2 regions of the Williamsia sp. SKLECPSW1 genome follow, and region 2 is predicted to be linked to the other one. Evidence: predicted binding sites of a transcription regulator. Region 2 holds the regulator's gene; the other holds the start of a gene.
The links. The regulator LexA, encoded in region 2, represses DNA repair genes until DNA is damaged. The targets are predictions, from matches to a motif close to CGAACANNTGTTCG.

Region 1 (7,423 bases), on a different contig from region 2:
TGGGTGCGGTGCCCGGCAGGTCGAACGGGAGACCCGGTGGGGTCGACGACGTCGTGCGCCGGGTGAACTCCTGTTTGACGATCCGGTCCTCGAGGGACTGGTAGCTCATCACCACGAGGCGCCCGCCGACGGCGAGCGCGTCGAGGGCACGCGGTATCGCGGCCCGCAGCGAGTCGAGCTCGCCGTTGACCTCGATCCGCAGCGCCTGGAAGGTGCGCTTGGCGGGGTGTCCGCCGGTCCGGCGGGTGGCCGCCGGGATGACGCGGTACAGCAGTTCCACGAGCCGGCCACTGGTGGTGAAGGGTTCGACGGCCCGCTCGCGCAGCACCGCCGACGCGATCTTGCCGGCGAAGCGCTCCTCGCCGTAGGTCGAGAGGACACGGGCCAGATCACCGTGCTCGTAGGTGTTCAGCACGTCGGCGGCGGTGAGGCCGCGTGAGGTGTCCATCCGCATGTCGAGCGGGGCGTCGACCGCGTACGCGAACCCCCGGTCGGCCTGGTCGAGCTGCATCGAGGAGACGCCGAGGTCGTAGAGGGCCGCATCGACCGCCGCGATCCCGGCGTCGGCGAGGACCTCGTCGATCGCGTCGTAGCGGCTGTGGGCGACGGTGATGCGATCGGCGAAGGGCGCCAGGCGCTCCCGCGCTCCGGCGATCGCCGCGCTGTCACGGTCGAGGGCGACAACCCGTGCCGCGGGGAAGGTCCGCAGGATCAGCTCGGAGTGCCCGCCGGCACCGAGCGTCGCGTCGACGAACACGGAGTCCGACCCGTCCGGGTCGACGCGTGTGAGTGCCGGGGTGACGAGGTCGAGCATGCGCTCGGCCATGACGGGAACGTGCCCGTGGTCGCCGGTGGTGGACATCCGCGACACCCTTTCGCGACGGCGGCCGGTCGTGACCGGGGCGGTGAGGCCGGGTCCCCGCCCGAGTCCGCACCTGGCGCTGGGGAAGTGCGTCAGGGTCGGATCGGGCGAAGGCCTGGCCTCGCCGCTCGCGGTCGCGGTGCGTCCCGCCGTCGTCTCCGGTGGCGGGACCGTGGTCACAGGATCGATCCCAGTGCCGGGTTGTCGCCGCGCGAGTAGCTCTCCTCGTGCTGCGCCTGGTAGGTCTCCCAGGCCTCGGCGTCCCAGACCTCCACGTTGTCGAAGTTGCCGATCACCGTGCAGACCTTCGACAGGCCGGCGTAACGCCGGTGCTCTGCCGAGAGGGTGATGCGCCCCTGAGCGTCGGGGGCCATCTCCTCCGTGCTCGACATGAGGGTGCGCTGGAACATGCGCGCCTTCTCGTCGACCTTGGACGCCGCTGCGGCACGCAGCGCGATCTCCTCGAACTTCTCCGGCGAGTAGATCGTGAGGCACCGGTCCTGACCGCGTGTCACCAACATCCCTCCCGCCAGTTGATCGCGGAACTTCGCGGGCAACGTGAGCCGCCCCTTCTCGTCCAACTTGTGCGTGTGGGTGCCGACGAACACGTTCGCGACACCTCCCGCCGGTGGAGGAGGGGGTCCGGCACTCCCTGCCTCCGCGAGCCACTCTACCCCACTTTCCCCCACTTGCCACCAAAATCTTTCGCATCGAGTCGACACACCGGCTTAAAATATGCTCTGAACTGCAGTTGTTCCGGTGGGGCACTATCGCGGACCTCGGACCGCGCGGCGGGCCGAGGGCGACGAAACGCCCAGGTCGCGCAGAACGTCCCGCCCACGACAGGGCCGATGGGGGCGCACGTGGGAGAAAGTGGGGATTCGGGGGACCCGCCTCAGAACCGGCGTGACCGGACCACGTGGGGTCACGAAAAAGGCCGCGCACCCGGATGGGTACGCGGCCTGTGCGAGCTCGCCGGGATCAGCCCCGACGAGGCGCGATGGTCACTCCTGGTCGAACCTGCGGTTGAACCGCTCTTCCATGCGCTCGCTGAACGACCGCGACGACTTGGTGCGGCCACGGCGGGCCGTACCGCCCGAGGAGCCGGACGACGAGTCCTCCGACTGCGACGACGACGAACCCGCACCCCAGAGCGCGAGGAGGCCGGCGCCGAACATGACGAGGAATCCGACGAGGCTGAGGATCGGGAACCCGCCGACGGTCACGTCGACGACGACACCGCCGATGAGAAGCGCGAGACCGATGACGAAGACCACGGCCGCCTGGAGGCGACGACGTGCCGCGGACCCACCGAACCGACGACGACGCACGTTCGACGCGAACTTCGGGTCCTCGGCGTACAACGCGTTCTCGATCTGTTCGAGCATCCGCTGCTCATGCTCCGAGAGTGGCACCGCCCCTCCTAACAGCACTCGTCCGGTGACCGGAATCGTTGCGAGTCGTCTCGCCCGTGTGGCGTGTCCGAGCGGCTCGGGCCCGCGTCCCGGGCCAGTGAGCCAATACTACGAGGTGTTCGGCGATGCGACCACCATTACTCGCTGGACACGGCGAGACACCTCACGCCGTCCGCATGTCCGGCGACGACCACCGCTGTGGCGCGACATCGCCGCGCGCGCAGGCGTCGACGAGTGCCTCGACGTCGGCGAGGAAATCGACGACGGCGCGACGCGTCGTCGTGACCGTCTCGGCGGGCACCTCGTGCACGACGCCGAGCTCGATGTCGGCACGGAGACGGGACAGGCCGGCGAAGTACGTGGCCCATCGCGTGAACGCCGGGACGCTGCCGGGCAGCCTCGCCCAGGCGCTGGACGACCCCCGGCGACGCGTCGACCCCTCGCCGACGGCCAGCGCCGCGCCGGCCGCGCGGAGGGCGGCGAGGTACAGGCCCCGCAGTTGCTCGGCGGTGTCGTCGACGTCGGTGGCGTGCACGGCCATGGTGTCGGCGCGGACCAGGAGATCGCGTGCGCGCATCAACGCCCTCGGATCGGGTGTCGACCGTCGTGTCGTCATCGCTCTCCCCTCTCCGGTGGTCTCGGCCGTGTCTCGTGTCAGGTACAACACCGCGACGTCGCGGCGCGTTCCGTGCCGACCTCGCAGAGACGGTGATACCTGCCACCACCGACAATCCGTGACCGCCGGGGATCGACCCGGCGGCAGACGCTTCCCTCGTCCACCGCCGAGCCGACCGCACGTCGTCGGGTACGAAATGACTCGTCGCGGAGGTTGAGCACTCGAACACCCGTTCGACCTATTCAATATAACCACCCGCCGCGCAGTGCTCAAGAGGAGGCGCCACACCCGTGCCCGTGCGACTCGTCGACCTGACCGTCGCCGACATGGACACCTGGCTGCCGCCTGCGCTGGACATCTACGTCGCCGCGATGGGGTACCCGCGCGGCACCCAGACCCATCGCGCACCGCTGTGGTCCGACCACACCCGGCGCAGCGGGTGGCAGGCCGTCGGCGCGGTGGAGACAGGACCCGACGGGTCGCAGCAGCTCGTGGCGATCGGATACGGGTACCGCGGCGCCCCCGACCAGTGGTGGAACCAACAGCTCTGCGCCGGCCTCCGGCACGCCGGGTTCACCGCACCCCAGATCACCGAGATCACCCGCGACTACTTCGAGCTGACCGAACTGCACGTCCACCCCGGGCACCAGGGCTCGGGACTCGGTGAGCGCGTCCTCGTCCGGCTGCTCCGCGACCGTCTCGAGAGCAGCGTCCTGCTCTCGACCCCCGAGGTGCCCCGCGACGACAACCGCGCGTGGCGGCTCTATCGGCGTCTGGGGTTCGACGACCTCCTGCGGCACTTCAGCTTCACCGGCGACCCGCGGCCGTTCGCCGTCCTCGGCCGTCGGCTGCCCCTGCGCACCGGTCGCTGAGACCCGCATCCCGGCAGACCGGGCACCATGGGGTGATGCACAGCTCGCACGACGTCGTCGTGGTCGGCGCAGGACACAACGGTCTGGTCGCGGCGGCCCTGCTCGCACGCTCCGGCCTCGACGTCGCCGTGGTGGAGCGCGACACGGTCCCCGGCGGGGCGGTGTCCACCGTCGAGCGGTTCCCGGGCTACCGCGTCGACCGGGGCTCGAGTGCGCACATCATGATCCGGCACACGGGCATCGTCGAGCGTCTCGACCTCGCGCGGCACGGCCTGCGCTACGTCGACTGTGACCCCTGGGCGTTCGCGCCCGCGGTCGGCGACTCCCCCGCGATCGTGTTCCGGGTCGACCTCGACGCCACCTGCGCCTCCATCGAGGCGTCCTGTGGCACGCGGGACGCGCAGGCCTACCGCGACTTCGTCGGGATCTGGGGGCCCCGGTCGGCTGCGGTCATGCGGATGTTCGGCGCGCGGCCCGCCCCGGCGGCGTTCGTCCGGGCGTTCTGGGGCATGCCCACCCGCGACGGCCGGTCCGGACGGAGCGCGGGACCCGAGCTCGCACAGGAGTTCCTGCGGTCGGGCGACGCCCTGCTCGACAGCTGGTTCGACTCCGAGCGGCTCAAGGCGGCCCTCGCATGGTTCGGCGCGCAGTCCGGTCCGCCGATGAGCGAGCCCGGGACGGCGCCGATGGTCGGCATCGCGGCGTTGATGCACACGGGCCCACCCGGTCGAGCGATCGGTGGCAGCGGAGCCCTGACCACAGCGCTGATCTCGTCGCTCGAATCCGACGGCGGCAGTGTGCATCTCGGTGACGCCGCCGTCGAGATCCGCCCCGTCGGCGACCGGTGGCGCGTCCGCACGGCCGCCGGCGTCGAGCACAGCGCGCGTCAGGTGATCGCGGCCTGCCACGTCATCACGACACTCGAGATGCTGCGCGAGGGTGGACACAACGGCGCGATCCTGGATCGCTGGCGGTCGCGGATCGACGTGGGACCCGGTGTGGGCAGCGCGATCCGCGTCGGCACCACGGCGTTGCCGAGGTATGCGAACCTTCCGGCCGGACTCCCCGAGCACGGCGTGCACTCCGGGCTGGGACTCCTCGTCACCGACCGCGGCCATCTCGCGCGCGCCCACGGTGACGCACGGGCCGGCGATCTCCCGCGGCGACCCGTGGTGCTGCCGATGGGGTTCTCGGCGATCGACCCCACGCTGGCACCACCGGGGCGGCACATGCTCACGCTGTGGACGCAGTGGCACCCCTACCGACTCTCCGGCGGACGATCCTGGGACTCGGTGCGCCGGCAGGCCACCGACGCGGTGGTCGCCGAGATGGAATCGTGGGCACCGGGGTTCGCCGACAGCATCGAGCACGTGTACGCCCAGACCCCCGACCGGCTCGAGTCCGAGCTCGGTCTCGTGGGCGGCAACGTCATGCACGTCGACATGTCGGCGGACCAGATGTTCGCCTTCCGGCCCCACCCCGACCTCGGGGGCCACACCGTGCCCGGCGCCGACGGACTCTTCCTGGCCGGCGCCTCCACCCACCCGGGCGGCGGGGTGTCGGGCATGTCGGGTTCGATCGCCGCGCAGGCGGTGCTGTCGTCGCGCACGGGCACCCTCGATCGGATGCGGTCGGTGCTCACGGACGCGTTGCCCGGCGTGCTCGGCACCGGCGGACGTCGATGACCCGCACCGACGCCCCGACCATCCGGTCCCGGGGCGCCCTGCCCACCGTCGCCCTGCTGGCCGTCGGGGTGTCCATCGCCGCCCAGATCGCCTACCCGCTGGCCGGTCCCGGGACGCGGGACACCGTGACCGTCGTCGTGCTCGCGGCGGCCGTCGTGGCGATGGCGATCGACGCCGTCGTCACACTCGGCCCACGACGCGGCGGCGTCGTGGTGATCGGTGTCCCCGTGCTCGCCTTCGCCGCGGAGTGGTCGGGGACGCACACCGGCTTCCCGTTCGGCTCCTACGCCTACGCCGACGACCGCCTGTGGCCCCATGTCGCCGGGGTGCCCCTGTGGATCAGCGCGGCGTGGCTGATCGGGGTGTGGGCGGTGTGGCGCGTCGCGTCGCTCGTCGTCCCGGACGGCGCCGTGCCCCGTGTCGCGCTGGCGACCGTCGGTCTCGTCGGCTGGGACCTGTATCTGGACCCGCAGATGGTGGCCGACGGGCTGTGGGCGTGGAACAGCACGGACGCAGGGCTGCCCGGCATGCGGCAGATCCCGTTGACCAACTTCGCCGGCTGGGCCCTCGTCGGTGTCGTCGCCATGACGGTCATCGAGCTGTGCCGTCGGGACAGGACACCTCCCGCGCTCGACGTCGGCCGCTCGGTGCCCGTGGTGCCACTGATCTGGGTGCTGTGGACGTGGATCGGCTCGGCGGTCGCGCAGTCGTTCCTGCTGCACGACGGGAATCTGCGTCCCGGCCTCGTCTACGGGGTCGTCGTGATGGGGCTGCTCGCGCTCCCCGCCGTCGTCGTCGCGGCGCGTCCGCGACGACACGCGGCGCGGGCTGGCACGATGTCCGCGTGACGTCCTCGCCGAACCCACGTCCGGTCCGCCACGCCCGGTCCCGCTTGGCCCGCGCCCTGATCGCGACGCTCGTCCTGCTGGGTGCCTGCTGGTCGCTCACGTCGTGCATGGACCGCTCCTCCTACGTCGGCGACCGGCTCTGGGGCGATCTGGTCGTCGCGCAGAAGTCGTCGGGCGACGCCAACGGCGCGACCGGCGCCTCGTCCGGGGTGCCGCGCATCGAGGTGCCGCAGTCGATGGCGGGCAACGTCGTGGCGCAGGACTACGACTCCGACGGCTTCCGCGGAACCCGCATCACCTACAGCGCCCTGCCCGTCGGGCAGTTCAACCAACTCGGCGACCTGTTGCTCGAGGCGTACCCCAACTCGTCGGTGAGCATGCAGCTCACGACCAAGCGCAGCGGTGACGTCGTCCGGCTGCGCGCCTCGGCGGACCTCACACCGCTGACGGAGGGGCGCGACCTCATCGTGCTGACCGTGCGCTTCGCCGGGTCGATCTCGGCGACGAACGGCCGGCAGATCGCCGACGACACCGTCCGGTGGACTCCGCAGCCCGGCACCACCGGCAACCTGTCCGCCGAGGCGGACTACCCGGACCCGGGCACGGCGGCATTCGACGACTGGACGTGGCTTCTCGTCGGCATCACGATCGCGGTCGTCCTCATCGTCGGCGGTGTCGCCTACCTCGCGCGGGACACCACCCCCCGCGTGACCTCGCCGCCGCGCGACTCCTGAAGCGGTGCGAGTGTCGCCGGACCGGTCCGGACCGCCCGCCTGGGTCGTCGGCCCCGTGCTGGCGCAGCTCGTCGTCGCGGCGGTCAACCGCACCACCGTCGGCGGGCTGTCGGCACCCGCCACCGACCGTCGGCCGGTGGACGAGCCCGTGACCGTCTGCGTTCCCGCCCGCGACGAGGCCGACCACATCGCCGACGTCGTCGCCGACCTGCGCGCGCAACGCGGCCTACGGGAGCTGCGGGTGATCGTCCTCGACGACGCCTCCCGTGACGGGACAGGACCGCTCGCCCGCGCCGCGGCGGGTGACGACCCCCGCGTCGAGGTGCTCGACGGCGTGGGGGATCCCCCGCCGGGCTGGACGGGCAAGGCATGGGCGATCGAACGCATGACG
Region 2 (7,423 bases):
GAGCCCGGGGTCACCGGGCCGGGATGGATGGTGGACATGGCGCTCTCTTCTGTTCGCTGGGCTGATGATCGGTGATTCGTGTCGTGCGGTTGCCGTGTGTGCGCCGCCGGTGGTTGGCGGGGTCTGCGTGTCAGACGAATGGTGTGGACACCTCGCTCACCCGCACCGCATGCGGTGCGAGATCCCCGGGGGTCGGCGGCTGGGTACCGGGCAGGGCGGCCGCGGCGGAACCGTGGGCGACCGCCGAGCGGAGCGCGTCCGCCGGACCGGCGCCTGCGAGCGAGGCGAGGAGGTAGCCGGCGAGCGTCGCATCGCCCGCGCCGACGGTGCTGACCGGGACGATCGGCGGGGGAGACGCCTGCCAGGCGCCCTCGGTCGTCACCAGCAGCGCGCCGGCCGCGCCGAGCGTGGCCAGCACCGCACACCCGGCGGACCCGACCACCGACCGCGCCGCCTCCAGGGTGGGACCGAAATCGCCTGCGGCGGCCGCGGAGTCCAGACTGCCCGCGTCGTCGCCGGTGATCTCGCAGAGCTCCTCGGTGTTGGGCTTGATCAGGTCGACGGAGCCGTCGGCGAGCGCGGGCACGAGGGCCGCCAGCGGTGCGCCCGAGGTGTCCACGGCGACGCGGCTGCGGGTTGCGGACAGCGCGCCTGCGATCCGGCGGTACAGATCGGCGGGGACGCCGGGCGGCAGGGAACCGCACAGCGCGACCCACGCCGCGTCGGCGGCAGCGTCGAGGATGAGGGCGGTCAGAGCGTCGACCTGCGCCGCGTCGAGCGCGGAGCCGGGGAGGTTCAGCTTGGTCGTCGTGCCGTCGGGCTCGGTGACGGTGATGTTGGTGCGCACCTCGTCCGCGACGTCGACGGCGCGGTAGGGCAGACCGACGCCGTCGAGTGCGACCAGCAGCGGGTCCCCGACGGGTGCCGGGAGGATCGCGGTGGTCGGGACACCCGCGACCTGGGCGACGCGGGACACGTTGATCCCCTTGCCGCCCGGTTCGCTGCGGCTGCCGAGCGCGCGGGCGACCGCCCCGCGCTCGAGCGGACCGGGCAGCACCACGGTGCGGTCCAGGCTGGGATTGGCCGTGACGGTGACGATCATGCGATCACGACCTCGACACCCAGGGCGGACAGCCGAGCGGAGAACTCGGGGTCGATGCCGTCGTCGGTGATGAGTACGTCGATGGCGTGGATCGGGGCGAAGCTGCGGAGGTCCTCGCGACCGATCTTGGTGGAATCGGCGAGGACGACGACCCGCTGTGCGGCGGCGATCATCGCGGACTTGACCGCGGCCTCCTCGAGATCCGGCGTCGACAGTCCGTGGTCCTCGGTCAGTCCGTTCGTACCGATCATCGCGACGTCCACGCGGAGGCCGGCGAGCGTGGTGAGCGGGGCTGACCCGACCGCCGCCTGGGTGATCCCGCGAACCCGGCCGCCCAGGAAGTACAGGTCGGCCCCGGGGTGCTCGGCGACCGCCGACGCCACCGACAAGGAGTTGGTGAACACGGTGAGGTCGCGGTCGCGGGGGAGGCGGGTCGCGGCCTGGACGGTGGTGGTCCCCGCGTCGATGACGAGACTCCCTCCGTCGGAGGGGATGAAGCGGCACGCCGCCGCCCCGATGCGGAGCTTCTCGTCGGGTCGGGAGTCGGCGCGCTCGGCGACGTCGAGTTCGGTGAGCCGGATGGCGTCGACGGTCACCGCGCCACCGTGGACACGGCGCAGGGCGCCGGCTCGCTCGAGCGCGGCGAGGTCGCGGCGCACCGTCTCGCTGGTGACGGCGAACTCGCGTGCGAGCGCGGTCACCGACGCGCGGCCGTTGCTCGCCACCTGGTCGGCGATGGCCTGCTGTCGCTCCTCGGCGTACACCGTGGCTCCTGTCGTCATTGACACCCGTGTCGAGATCCGATGTGGATTTCTGTGGGTACTGCGTGTTGGTTCGCTTCTGTTTACGCTTGACTGTGTTGACAAGTCAAGCATTTCTTGTAATTTGAATCACAGCAACCGGCCGCTCAGGCCGGGGACACTGTCGACAACAGGCGTCCGCCCCAGCACGCCCGCCAGCCAGAGGTGAATCCCATGACCGCGTACAGCACCGCCACCACGTCCCCGGACGCCGACACCACGCTCGTGGGCACCCCCGTCGTCGCGGGCGTCGCGTACGCGCCGGTGATGTGGCCCGGTGCGCGACCGGAGTTGCCCGGACCGGGGACGCCGCCGGCCGACGTCGACGCCGAGTGCGCGCGTTTCGTCGCGGCCGCGGCCACTGTCGCCGACCGCCTGCGTGCCCGCGCGTCCGCGGCGACGGGGGTCGCCTCCGAGGTGCTGTCGGCGACTGCGGCGCTCGCCGAGGACCGGGGGTGGCTGGGTGCCGCGCAGCAGGCGATCCGTGCGGGTGAGCCCGCCCCGAACGCAGCGGTGGCGGCGACCGAGCAGTTCGCGGCCGTCTTCACCAAGCTCGGTGGGCTGATGGCCGAGCGGGTCACCGACCTGCACGACGTCCGGGACCGGGTGCTCGCGGAACTGGCGGGCGAGCCGGAGCCGGGTATCGCCCGCCCCGACCACCCCGTCGTCCTGTGTGCCGACGATCTCGCTCCCGCCGACACCTCCGGCCTCGATCCCGCGGTGGTGACGGCACTGGTCACACGGCTCGGCGGTCCCACCAGCCACACGGCGATCATCGCCCGGCAACTCGGGATCCCCTGCGTCGTGGCCGTGTCCGGCCTCGAGGGTGTCGCGGCGGGATCGACGGTCCTCGTCGACGGTGCGACCGGACGCATCACGGTCTCGCCCGACGACGCCACGGCGGCAGCGGCCGTCGAGGACTCCCGTCGTGTCGCCGCCGAGATCGCGCGGTGGAGCGGCCCCGGTCGAACCGCGGACGGCACCGAGGTCGCGATCCTCGCCAATGTCCAGGACGGCGCATCCGCGCGTTCGGCCACCGACCACCCGGTCACCGGCGTCGGCCTGTTCCGTACCGAACTCGCCTTCCTCGACCGCGCGTCGGAGCCCACCGTCGAGGAACAGACCGCGCTCTACGGCGAGGTCATCGATGCGTTCGCGACCGCGGCGGAGCCGGCGAAGATCGTCATCCGAACGCTGGACGCCGGGTCCGACAAGCCACTGGCGTTCGTCGACTCCGGCACGGAGGCCAACCCGGCGCTCGGGGTGCGGGGCCTACGGGTCGGTCGGCTGCACCCGGCCCTGCTCGACAACCAGCTCGACGCGATCGCCGAGGCCGCGCGTCGATCGGGCACGACACCCTGGGTGATGGCCCCCATGGTCGCCACCGCCGCCGAGGCACGCGCGTTCGCCGCGCAGGTCCGCGAGCGCGGTCTCGTCGCGGGCGTGATGATCGAGGTCCCGTCGGCGGCCCTGCTCGCCCCGGCGATCCTCGCCGAGGTCGACTTCGTGTCGATCGGTACGAACGACCTGACGCAGTACACGATGGCCGCGGACCGCATGTCCGCCGATCTGGCGACGCTGACCGACCCGTGGCAGCCCGCCGTGCTGACCCTCATCGACCGGGTGGCCGCCGCCGGCGCAGCGGTCGGCAAGCCGGTCGGGGTGTGCGGCGAGGCGGCCGCGGATCCGCTGCTCGCCTGCGTCCTCGTCGGGATGGGCGTCACGTCGCTGTCGAGTGCCCCGACGGCCGCGGCCGCGGTCGGTGCGGCTCTCGGGCGGGTGACACTGGAGACCTGCCGAGCAGCGGCCCGGGCCGTGCTGGCCACCGCCGATCCGGCCGACGCGCGCGCCGCGGCGACAACTGCGCTCGAGGGCTGACCCGCGACTCAGCGGTGAGACCGTACGCGCCCCGACCGGTTCTCGACCTGGGCCACCAGTGCGGACAACGTCGTGTCGCGCGCGAGCAGTGCGTCGGACACCGGGTTGACGACACCCCGCAGCGCCGAGACGCCGATCCACCGGCGCGGCACCTGGATCCGTGGCGCCCTGCTCTCGATGCCCGCGGCGACGGCGGTCGCCACGCGATCGGGATCGATCGGGCGCCGTAGCGGACCCGGGAACGCGCGGGCGACGAGATCTGTTGCCAGCGAGTCCTTCCCGAACGCCACATCGGCGATCGGCGTCCGAACCCACCCCGGATACAACACCCCGGCAGTGGCCCCGTGATGCCTCAGTTCGACGCGCAGGGCGCGTCCGATCTGCTCGACGGCTGCCTTCGTCGCGGCGTAGGGCGCGTTCACCATGCCGTTCAGGTAGGCGTAGGTCGAGGAGGTGACGAGCACGTGTCCACGCGCCTCGATCACCGCGGGGAGCGCCGCACGCACCGTGTTCCACACCCCGGTGAGGTTCACGGCGATCACCCGCTCGAACGTGCCGTCGGCGACGCTCGCCACGGTGTCGGCGGTGTCCCCGCTCGAGATGCCGGCGTTGGCGAATGCGACGTCGAGCCGACCCCATCGTGCGATCGCCGCGGCGACCGCCTCGTCCAGGTCGGACCGGACCGTGACGTCGCCGGAGCGGGAGACGACCCTGGAGTCGTCCATGCCTCGCGCGGCGTCCTGCACGGCCGTGAGCTCCAGGTCCACGAGGACCAGTCGGGCGCCGCGGTCGTACAGGGCCCGGGCGGTGGCGCGTCCGATGCCTCCCGCCGCACCGGTGACGAGCACGACTGCGCCGTCGAGGCTCAGCGGAGGTGTGCGGGCGGGGAGGGGCGCCATGTCGGTGTCCGATCTGCTGTGTGTCGACGGACCGGTCTCGGGCCCGCGCAGCATTCTGACATGCGGTCGGGTCAGATCCTCCGCATGACGGTCACGACCTTGCCCAGGATCACCGCGTCGTCACCGGGGATGGGGTCGAACTGCGGGTTGTGCGGCATCAGCCAGACGTGGCCGTCGGCGCGCTTGAAGGTCTTCACCGTCGCCTCGCCGTCGATCATGGCCGCGACGATCTCACCGTTGTCGGCGACGTTCTGCTGACGGACGACGACCCAGTCGCCGTCGCAGATGGCGGCCTCGATCATGGACTCACCGACCACGCGCAGCAGGAACAACGCTCCGTCGCCGACGAGTTCGCGGGGGAGGGGGAAGACGTCCTCGACGGCCTCCTCGGCCAGGATCGGCCCGCCGGCCGCGATCCGACCCAGGACGGGGACGAAGGTCGGCGTCGGCAACGGGGTGGCCCCGCTGTCGCCGCCGTCGCCGGGATCGTTCTCCTGGACGTTCACCGCCCGTGGGCGGTTGTGGTCCCGCTTGAGGAACCCCTTGCGTTCCAGGGTGCGCAGCTGGTGGGCGACCGACGAGGTCGAGGTCAGTCCGACGGCGTCGCCGATCTCACGGATGCTCGGCGGATACCCCCGCTCACGGACCGACTCACGGATGACGCGCAGCACCTCGAGCTGTCGCTCGGTCAGTGCGCTCTCGGCGGGGGCGGTCGTCTCGCCGGGGGTGATGGTCGTGTCGGACACGGTGTCCTCTCCTTCGCAGTGGCGGCGCATCACGGCGGTGTGCTCGTGTCGCGTCCGTGCATCTGTCCTGCTCGTAGCCCGACCGTAGTGCACCGGGTCACGACTTTCAAACATTTGTTCGACGGTGTGTCGACCCTGTCGGAGTGCCGTGGTAGAACTCGAACACACGTTCTTTCGAACGCCTGATCGAGAAGGAGATCGCGATGAGCCCGACCCTCATGGCCCCCGATGTCACCTCTGCCCGCGGGTCCGCCCGCGTCGCACCCGCCGGCCCCCGCACCGCCCGTCGGCACCCGGCGGATCCCCGGTCCCACCGCGGTGGTCGCGTCGCCGCCGTGGCACCGGCCGCACCGGCGGTCCGCCCGTCCACGGCGCGTCCGCACCGCCGGACCCCGGTCTCCGCGCGTCCGGTCGGCACCCCGTGCCGCGACGGGTCGGGCCGTGGCGGCACCGTCCGTCCCGCCCACGTCGGGTGGGGTGCCGCGCTCCTCGCCGGTCTCGCCCTCGCCGTGGCGGTGTGGGCCGTCGTGGTCGGCGGGTCGATGATCACCGCGGAGCACACGCCCGACGTGGTCGGCAGCAGCGTGGTCCACGTCCGCGGCGGCGAGTCGCTCAGCGCGCTGGCCGCACGCACCGTGCCGGATGCCCCGGTCTCGCAGGTCGTCGCCGACATCCGTGAGCTGAACCACCTGGGGGGATCGGCGCTCACGCCGGGACAACCGCTGCTCGCACCCCGCTACGCCCACTGACACCTCCGTCCCCCTCGGTCGGTGACGATGTACGCACTGCTCGGGTCGACGGTCGAGTGGCCTCTCCTGCTGCCCGACGCGGCCCCGACCACGTCGGCGTCCGCCCGGCCCCCGGTATCCTCGGCCGGTACGGATCATCCCGGTCCGCCCGGCACCGTGGCACCTGCTCACGCCGCCGGCCCGCCGACTTCCGAGGACGTCGCGATGCACTGCCCGTTCTGTCGCCACGAGGACACGCGTGTCGTGGACTCCCGTGTGGCCGACGAGGGTCAGGCCATCCGTCGGCGCCGCTCATGCTCCCAGTGCGGCCGCCGCTTCACCACCGTCGAGAGCGCCGTGCTCGCCGTGGTCAAGCGCAACGGGGTCACCGAGCCGTTCTCCCGGGAGAAGGTCATGCGCGGCGTGCGCCGCGCCTGCCAGGGACGCGCCGTCGACGAGGACCGTCTCGCACTCCTCGCACAACAGGTCGAGGACGCCGTGCGGGCGTCGGGCTCGGCCGAGATCCCCAGCAACGAGGTGGGACTGGCGATCCTCACACCTCTCCGCGAACTCGACGAGGTCGCCTACCTGCGCTTCGCCTCGGTCTACCGCTCCTTCGAGTCCGTCGAGGACTTCCAGCGCGAGATCGACGATCTGCGCGCGGCCGGCCACGTCGGTGCGAGCAGCGGCTCAGGCGGCCAGGGCGTCGATCGCCCGTAGGACCCGTTTCTCCGACACCGGGAACGCCGTCCCGATCCGCTCTGCGAACACACCCACGCGCAACTCCTCGACGAGCCAGTGCGCCTGCTCGTTCACCGCGTCCCGCCGTGTCGGTGAACACCGCGCGACTGTCACCGCCCAGTGGTCGACGACCCTCTCGACGATGTCGATGCCGCGATCGTCCTTCGCCGCCGACGCGGGGAGCCGTTGGAGGCGGACGACGACCGCGTCGAGGTATGCGCTCAGCCGCGGGCGGTGGTCGGCCGGCGTGTCGACGACGAACCCCGGGTGGACGAGCTCGGCAAGCTGCTCGCGGACGTCACGGGTCGCGCGGGTGTCGCCCAGGCGGGCGAGTTCGGCATGGATCGTCGGCAGACGCGTCATCGCATCCGCGGTGGAGGCGAGGATGGTGCGCGCGTCCCGGCCCGCGACGCCGGCGACCCGTGCGCGCAGGGCGGCGTAGGCATCCGGATCCCGGATGTCGTCGACGGATCCCGCCGCGTCGACGATGGCCGCGAGGGTGCAGTCGGCGAGCAGCGCGTCCAGCGTG

Region 1: the regulator LexA is predicted to act here: its motif matches at 3,116-3,129, upstream of ACXVUM_RS20120 (SAV_6107 family HEPN domain-containing protein).

What each region holds. Positions count from the first base shown of each region.
Region 1 covers NZ_JBTGLI010000003.1:156,359-163,781, forward strand. The annotation lists gene rsmH (16S rRNA (cytosine(1402)-N(4))-methyltransferase RsmH) at 1-862, opposite strand, end outside; gene mraZ (division/cell wall cluster transcriptional repressor MraZ) at 1,039-1,470, opposite strand; gene ACXVUM_RS20115 (DUF3040 domain-containing protein) at 1,867-2,277, opposite strand; gene ACXVUM_RS20120 (SAV_6107 family HEPN domain-containing protein) at 2,441-2,893, opposite strand; gene ACXVUM_RS20125 (GNAT family N-acetyltransferase) at 3,184-3,765, shown strand; gene ACXVUM_RS20130 (phytoene desaturase family protein) at 3,801-5,450, shown strand; gene ACXVUM_RS20135 (carotenoid biosynthesis protein) at 5,447-6,298, shown strand; gene ACXVUM_RS20140 (LppM family (lipo)protein) at 6,295-7,032, shown strand; gene ACXVUM_RS20145 (glycosyltransferase) at 7,037-7,423, shown strand, end outside.
Region 2 covers NZ_JBTGLI010000002.1:495,641-503,063, reverse strand. The annotation lists gene ACXVUM_RS18205 (PTS fructose transporter subunit IIABC) at 1-38, opposite strand, end outside; gene ACXVUM_RS18200 (1-phosphofructokinase family hexose kinase) at 131-1,102, opposite strand; gene ACXVUM_RS18195 (DeoR/GlpR family DNA-binding transcription regulator) at 1,099-1,866, opposite strand; gene ACXVUM_RS18190 (putative PEP-binding protein) at 2,077-3,780, shown strand; gene ACXVUM_RS18185 (SDR family NAD(P)-dependent oxidoreductase) at 3,789-4,679, opposite strand; gene lexA (transcriptional repressor LexA) at 4,751-5,455, opposite strand; gene ACXVUM_RS18175 (LysM peptidoglycan-binding domain-containing protein) at 5,629-6,174, shown strand; gene nrdR (transcriptional regulator NrdR) at 6,379-6,873, shown strand; gene hrpA (ATP-dependent RNA helicase HrpA) at 6,844-7,423, opposite strand, start outside.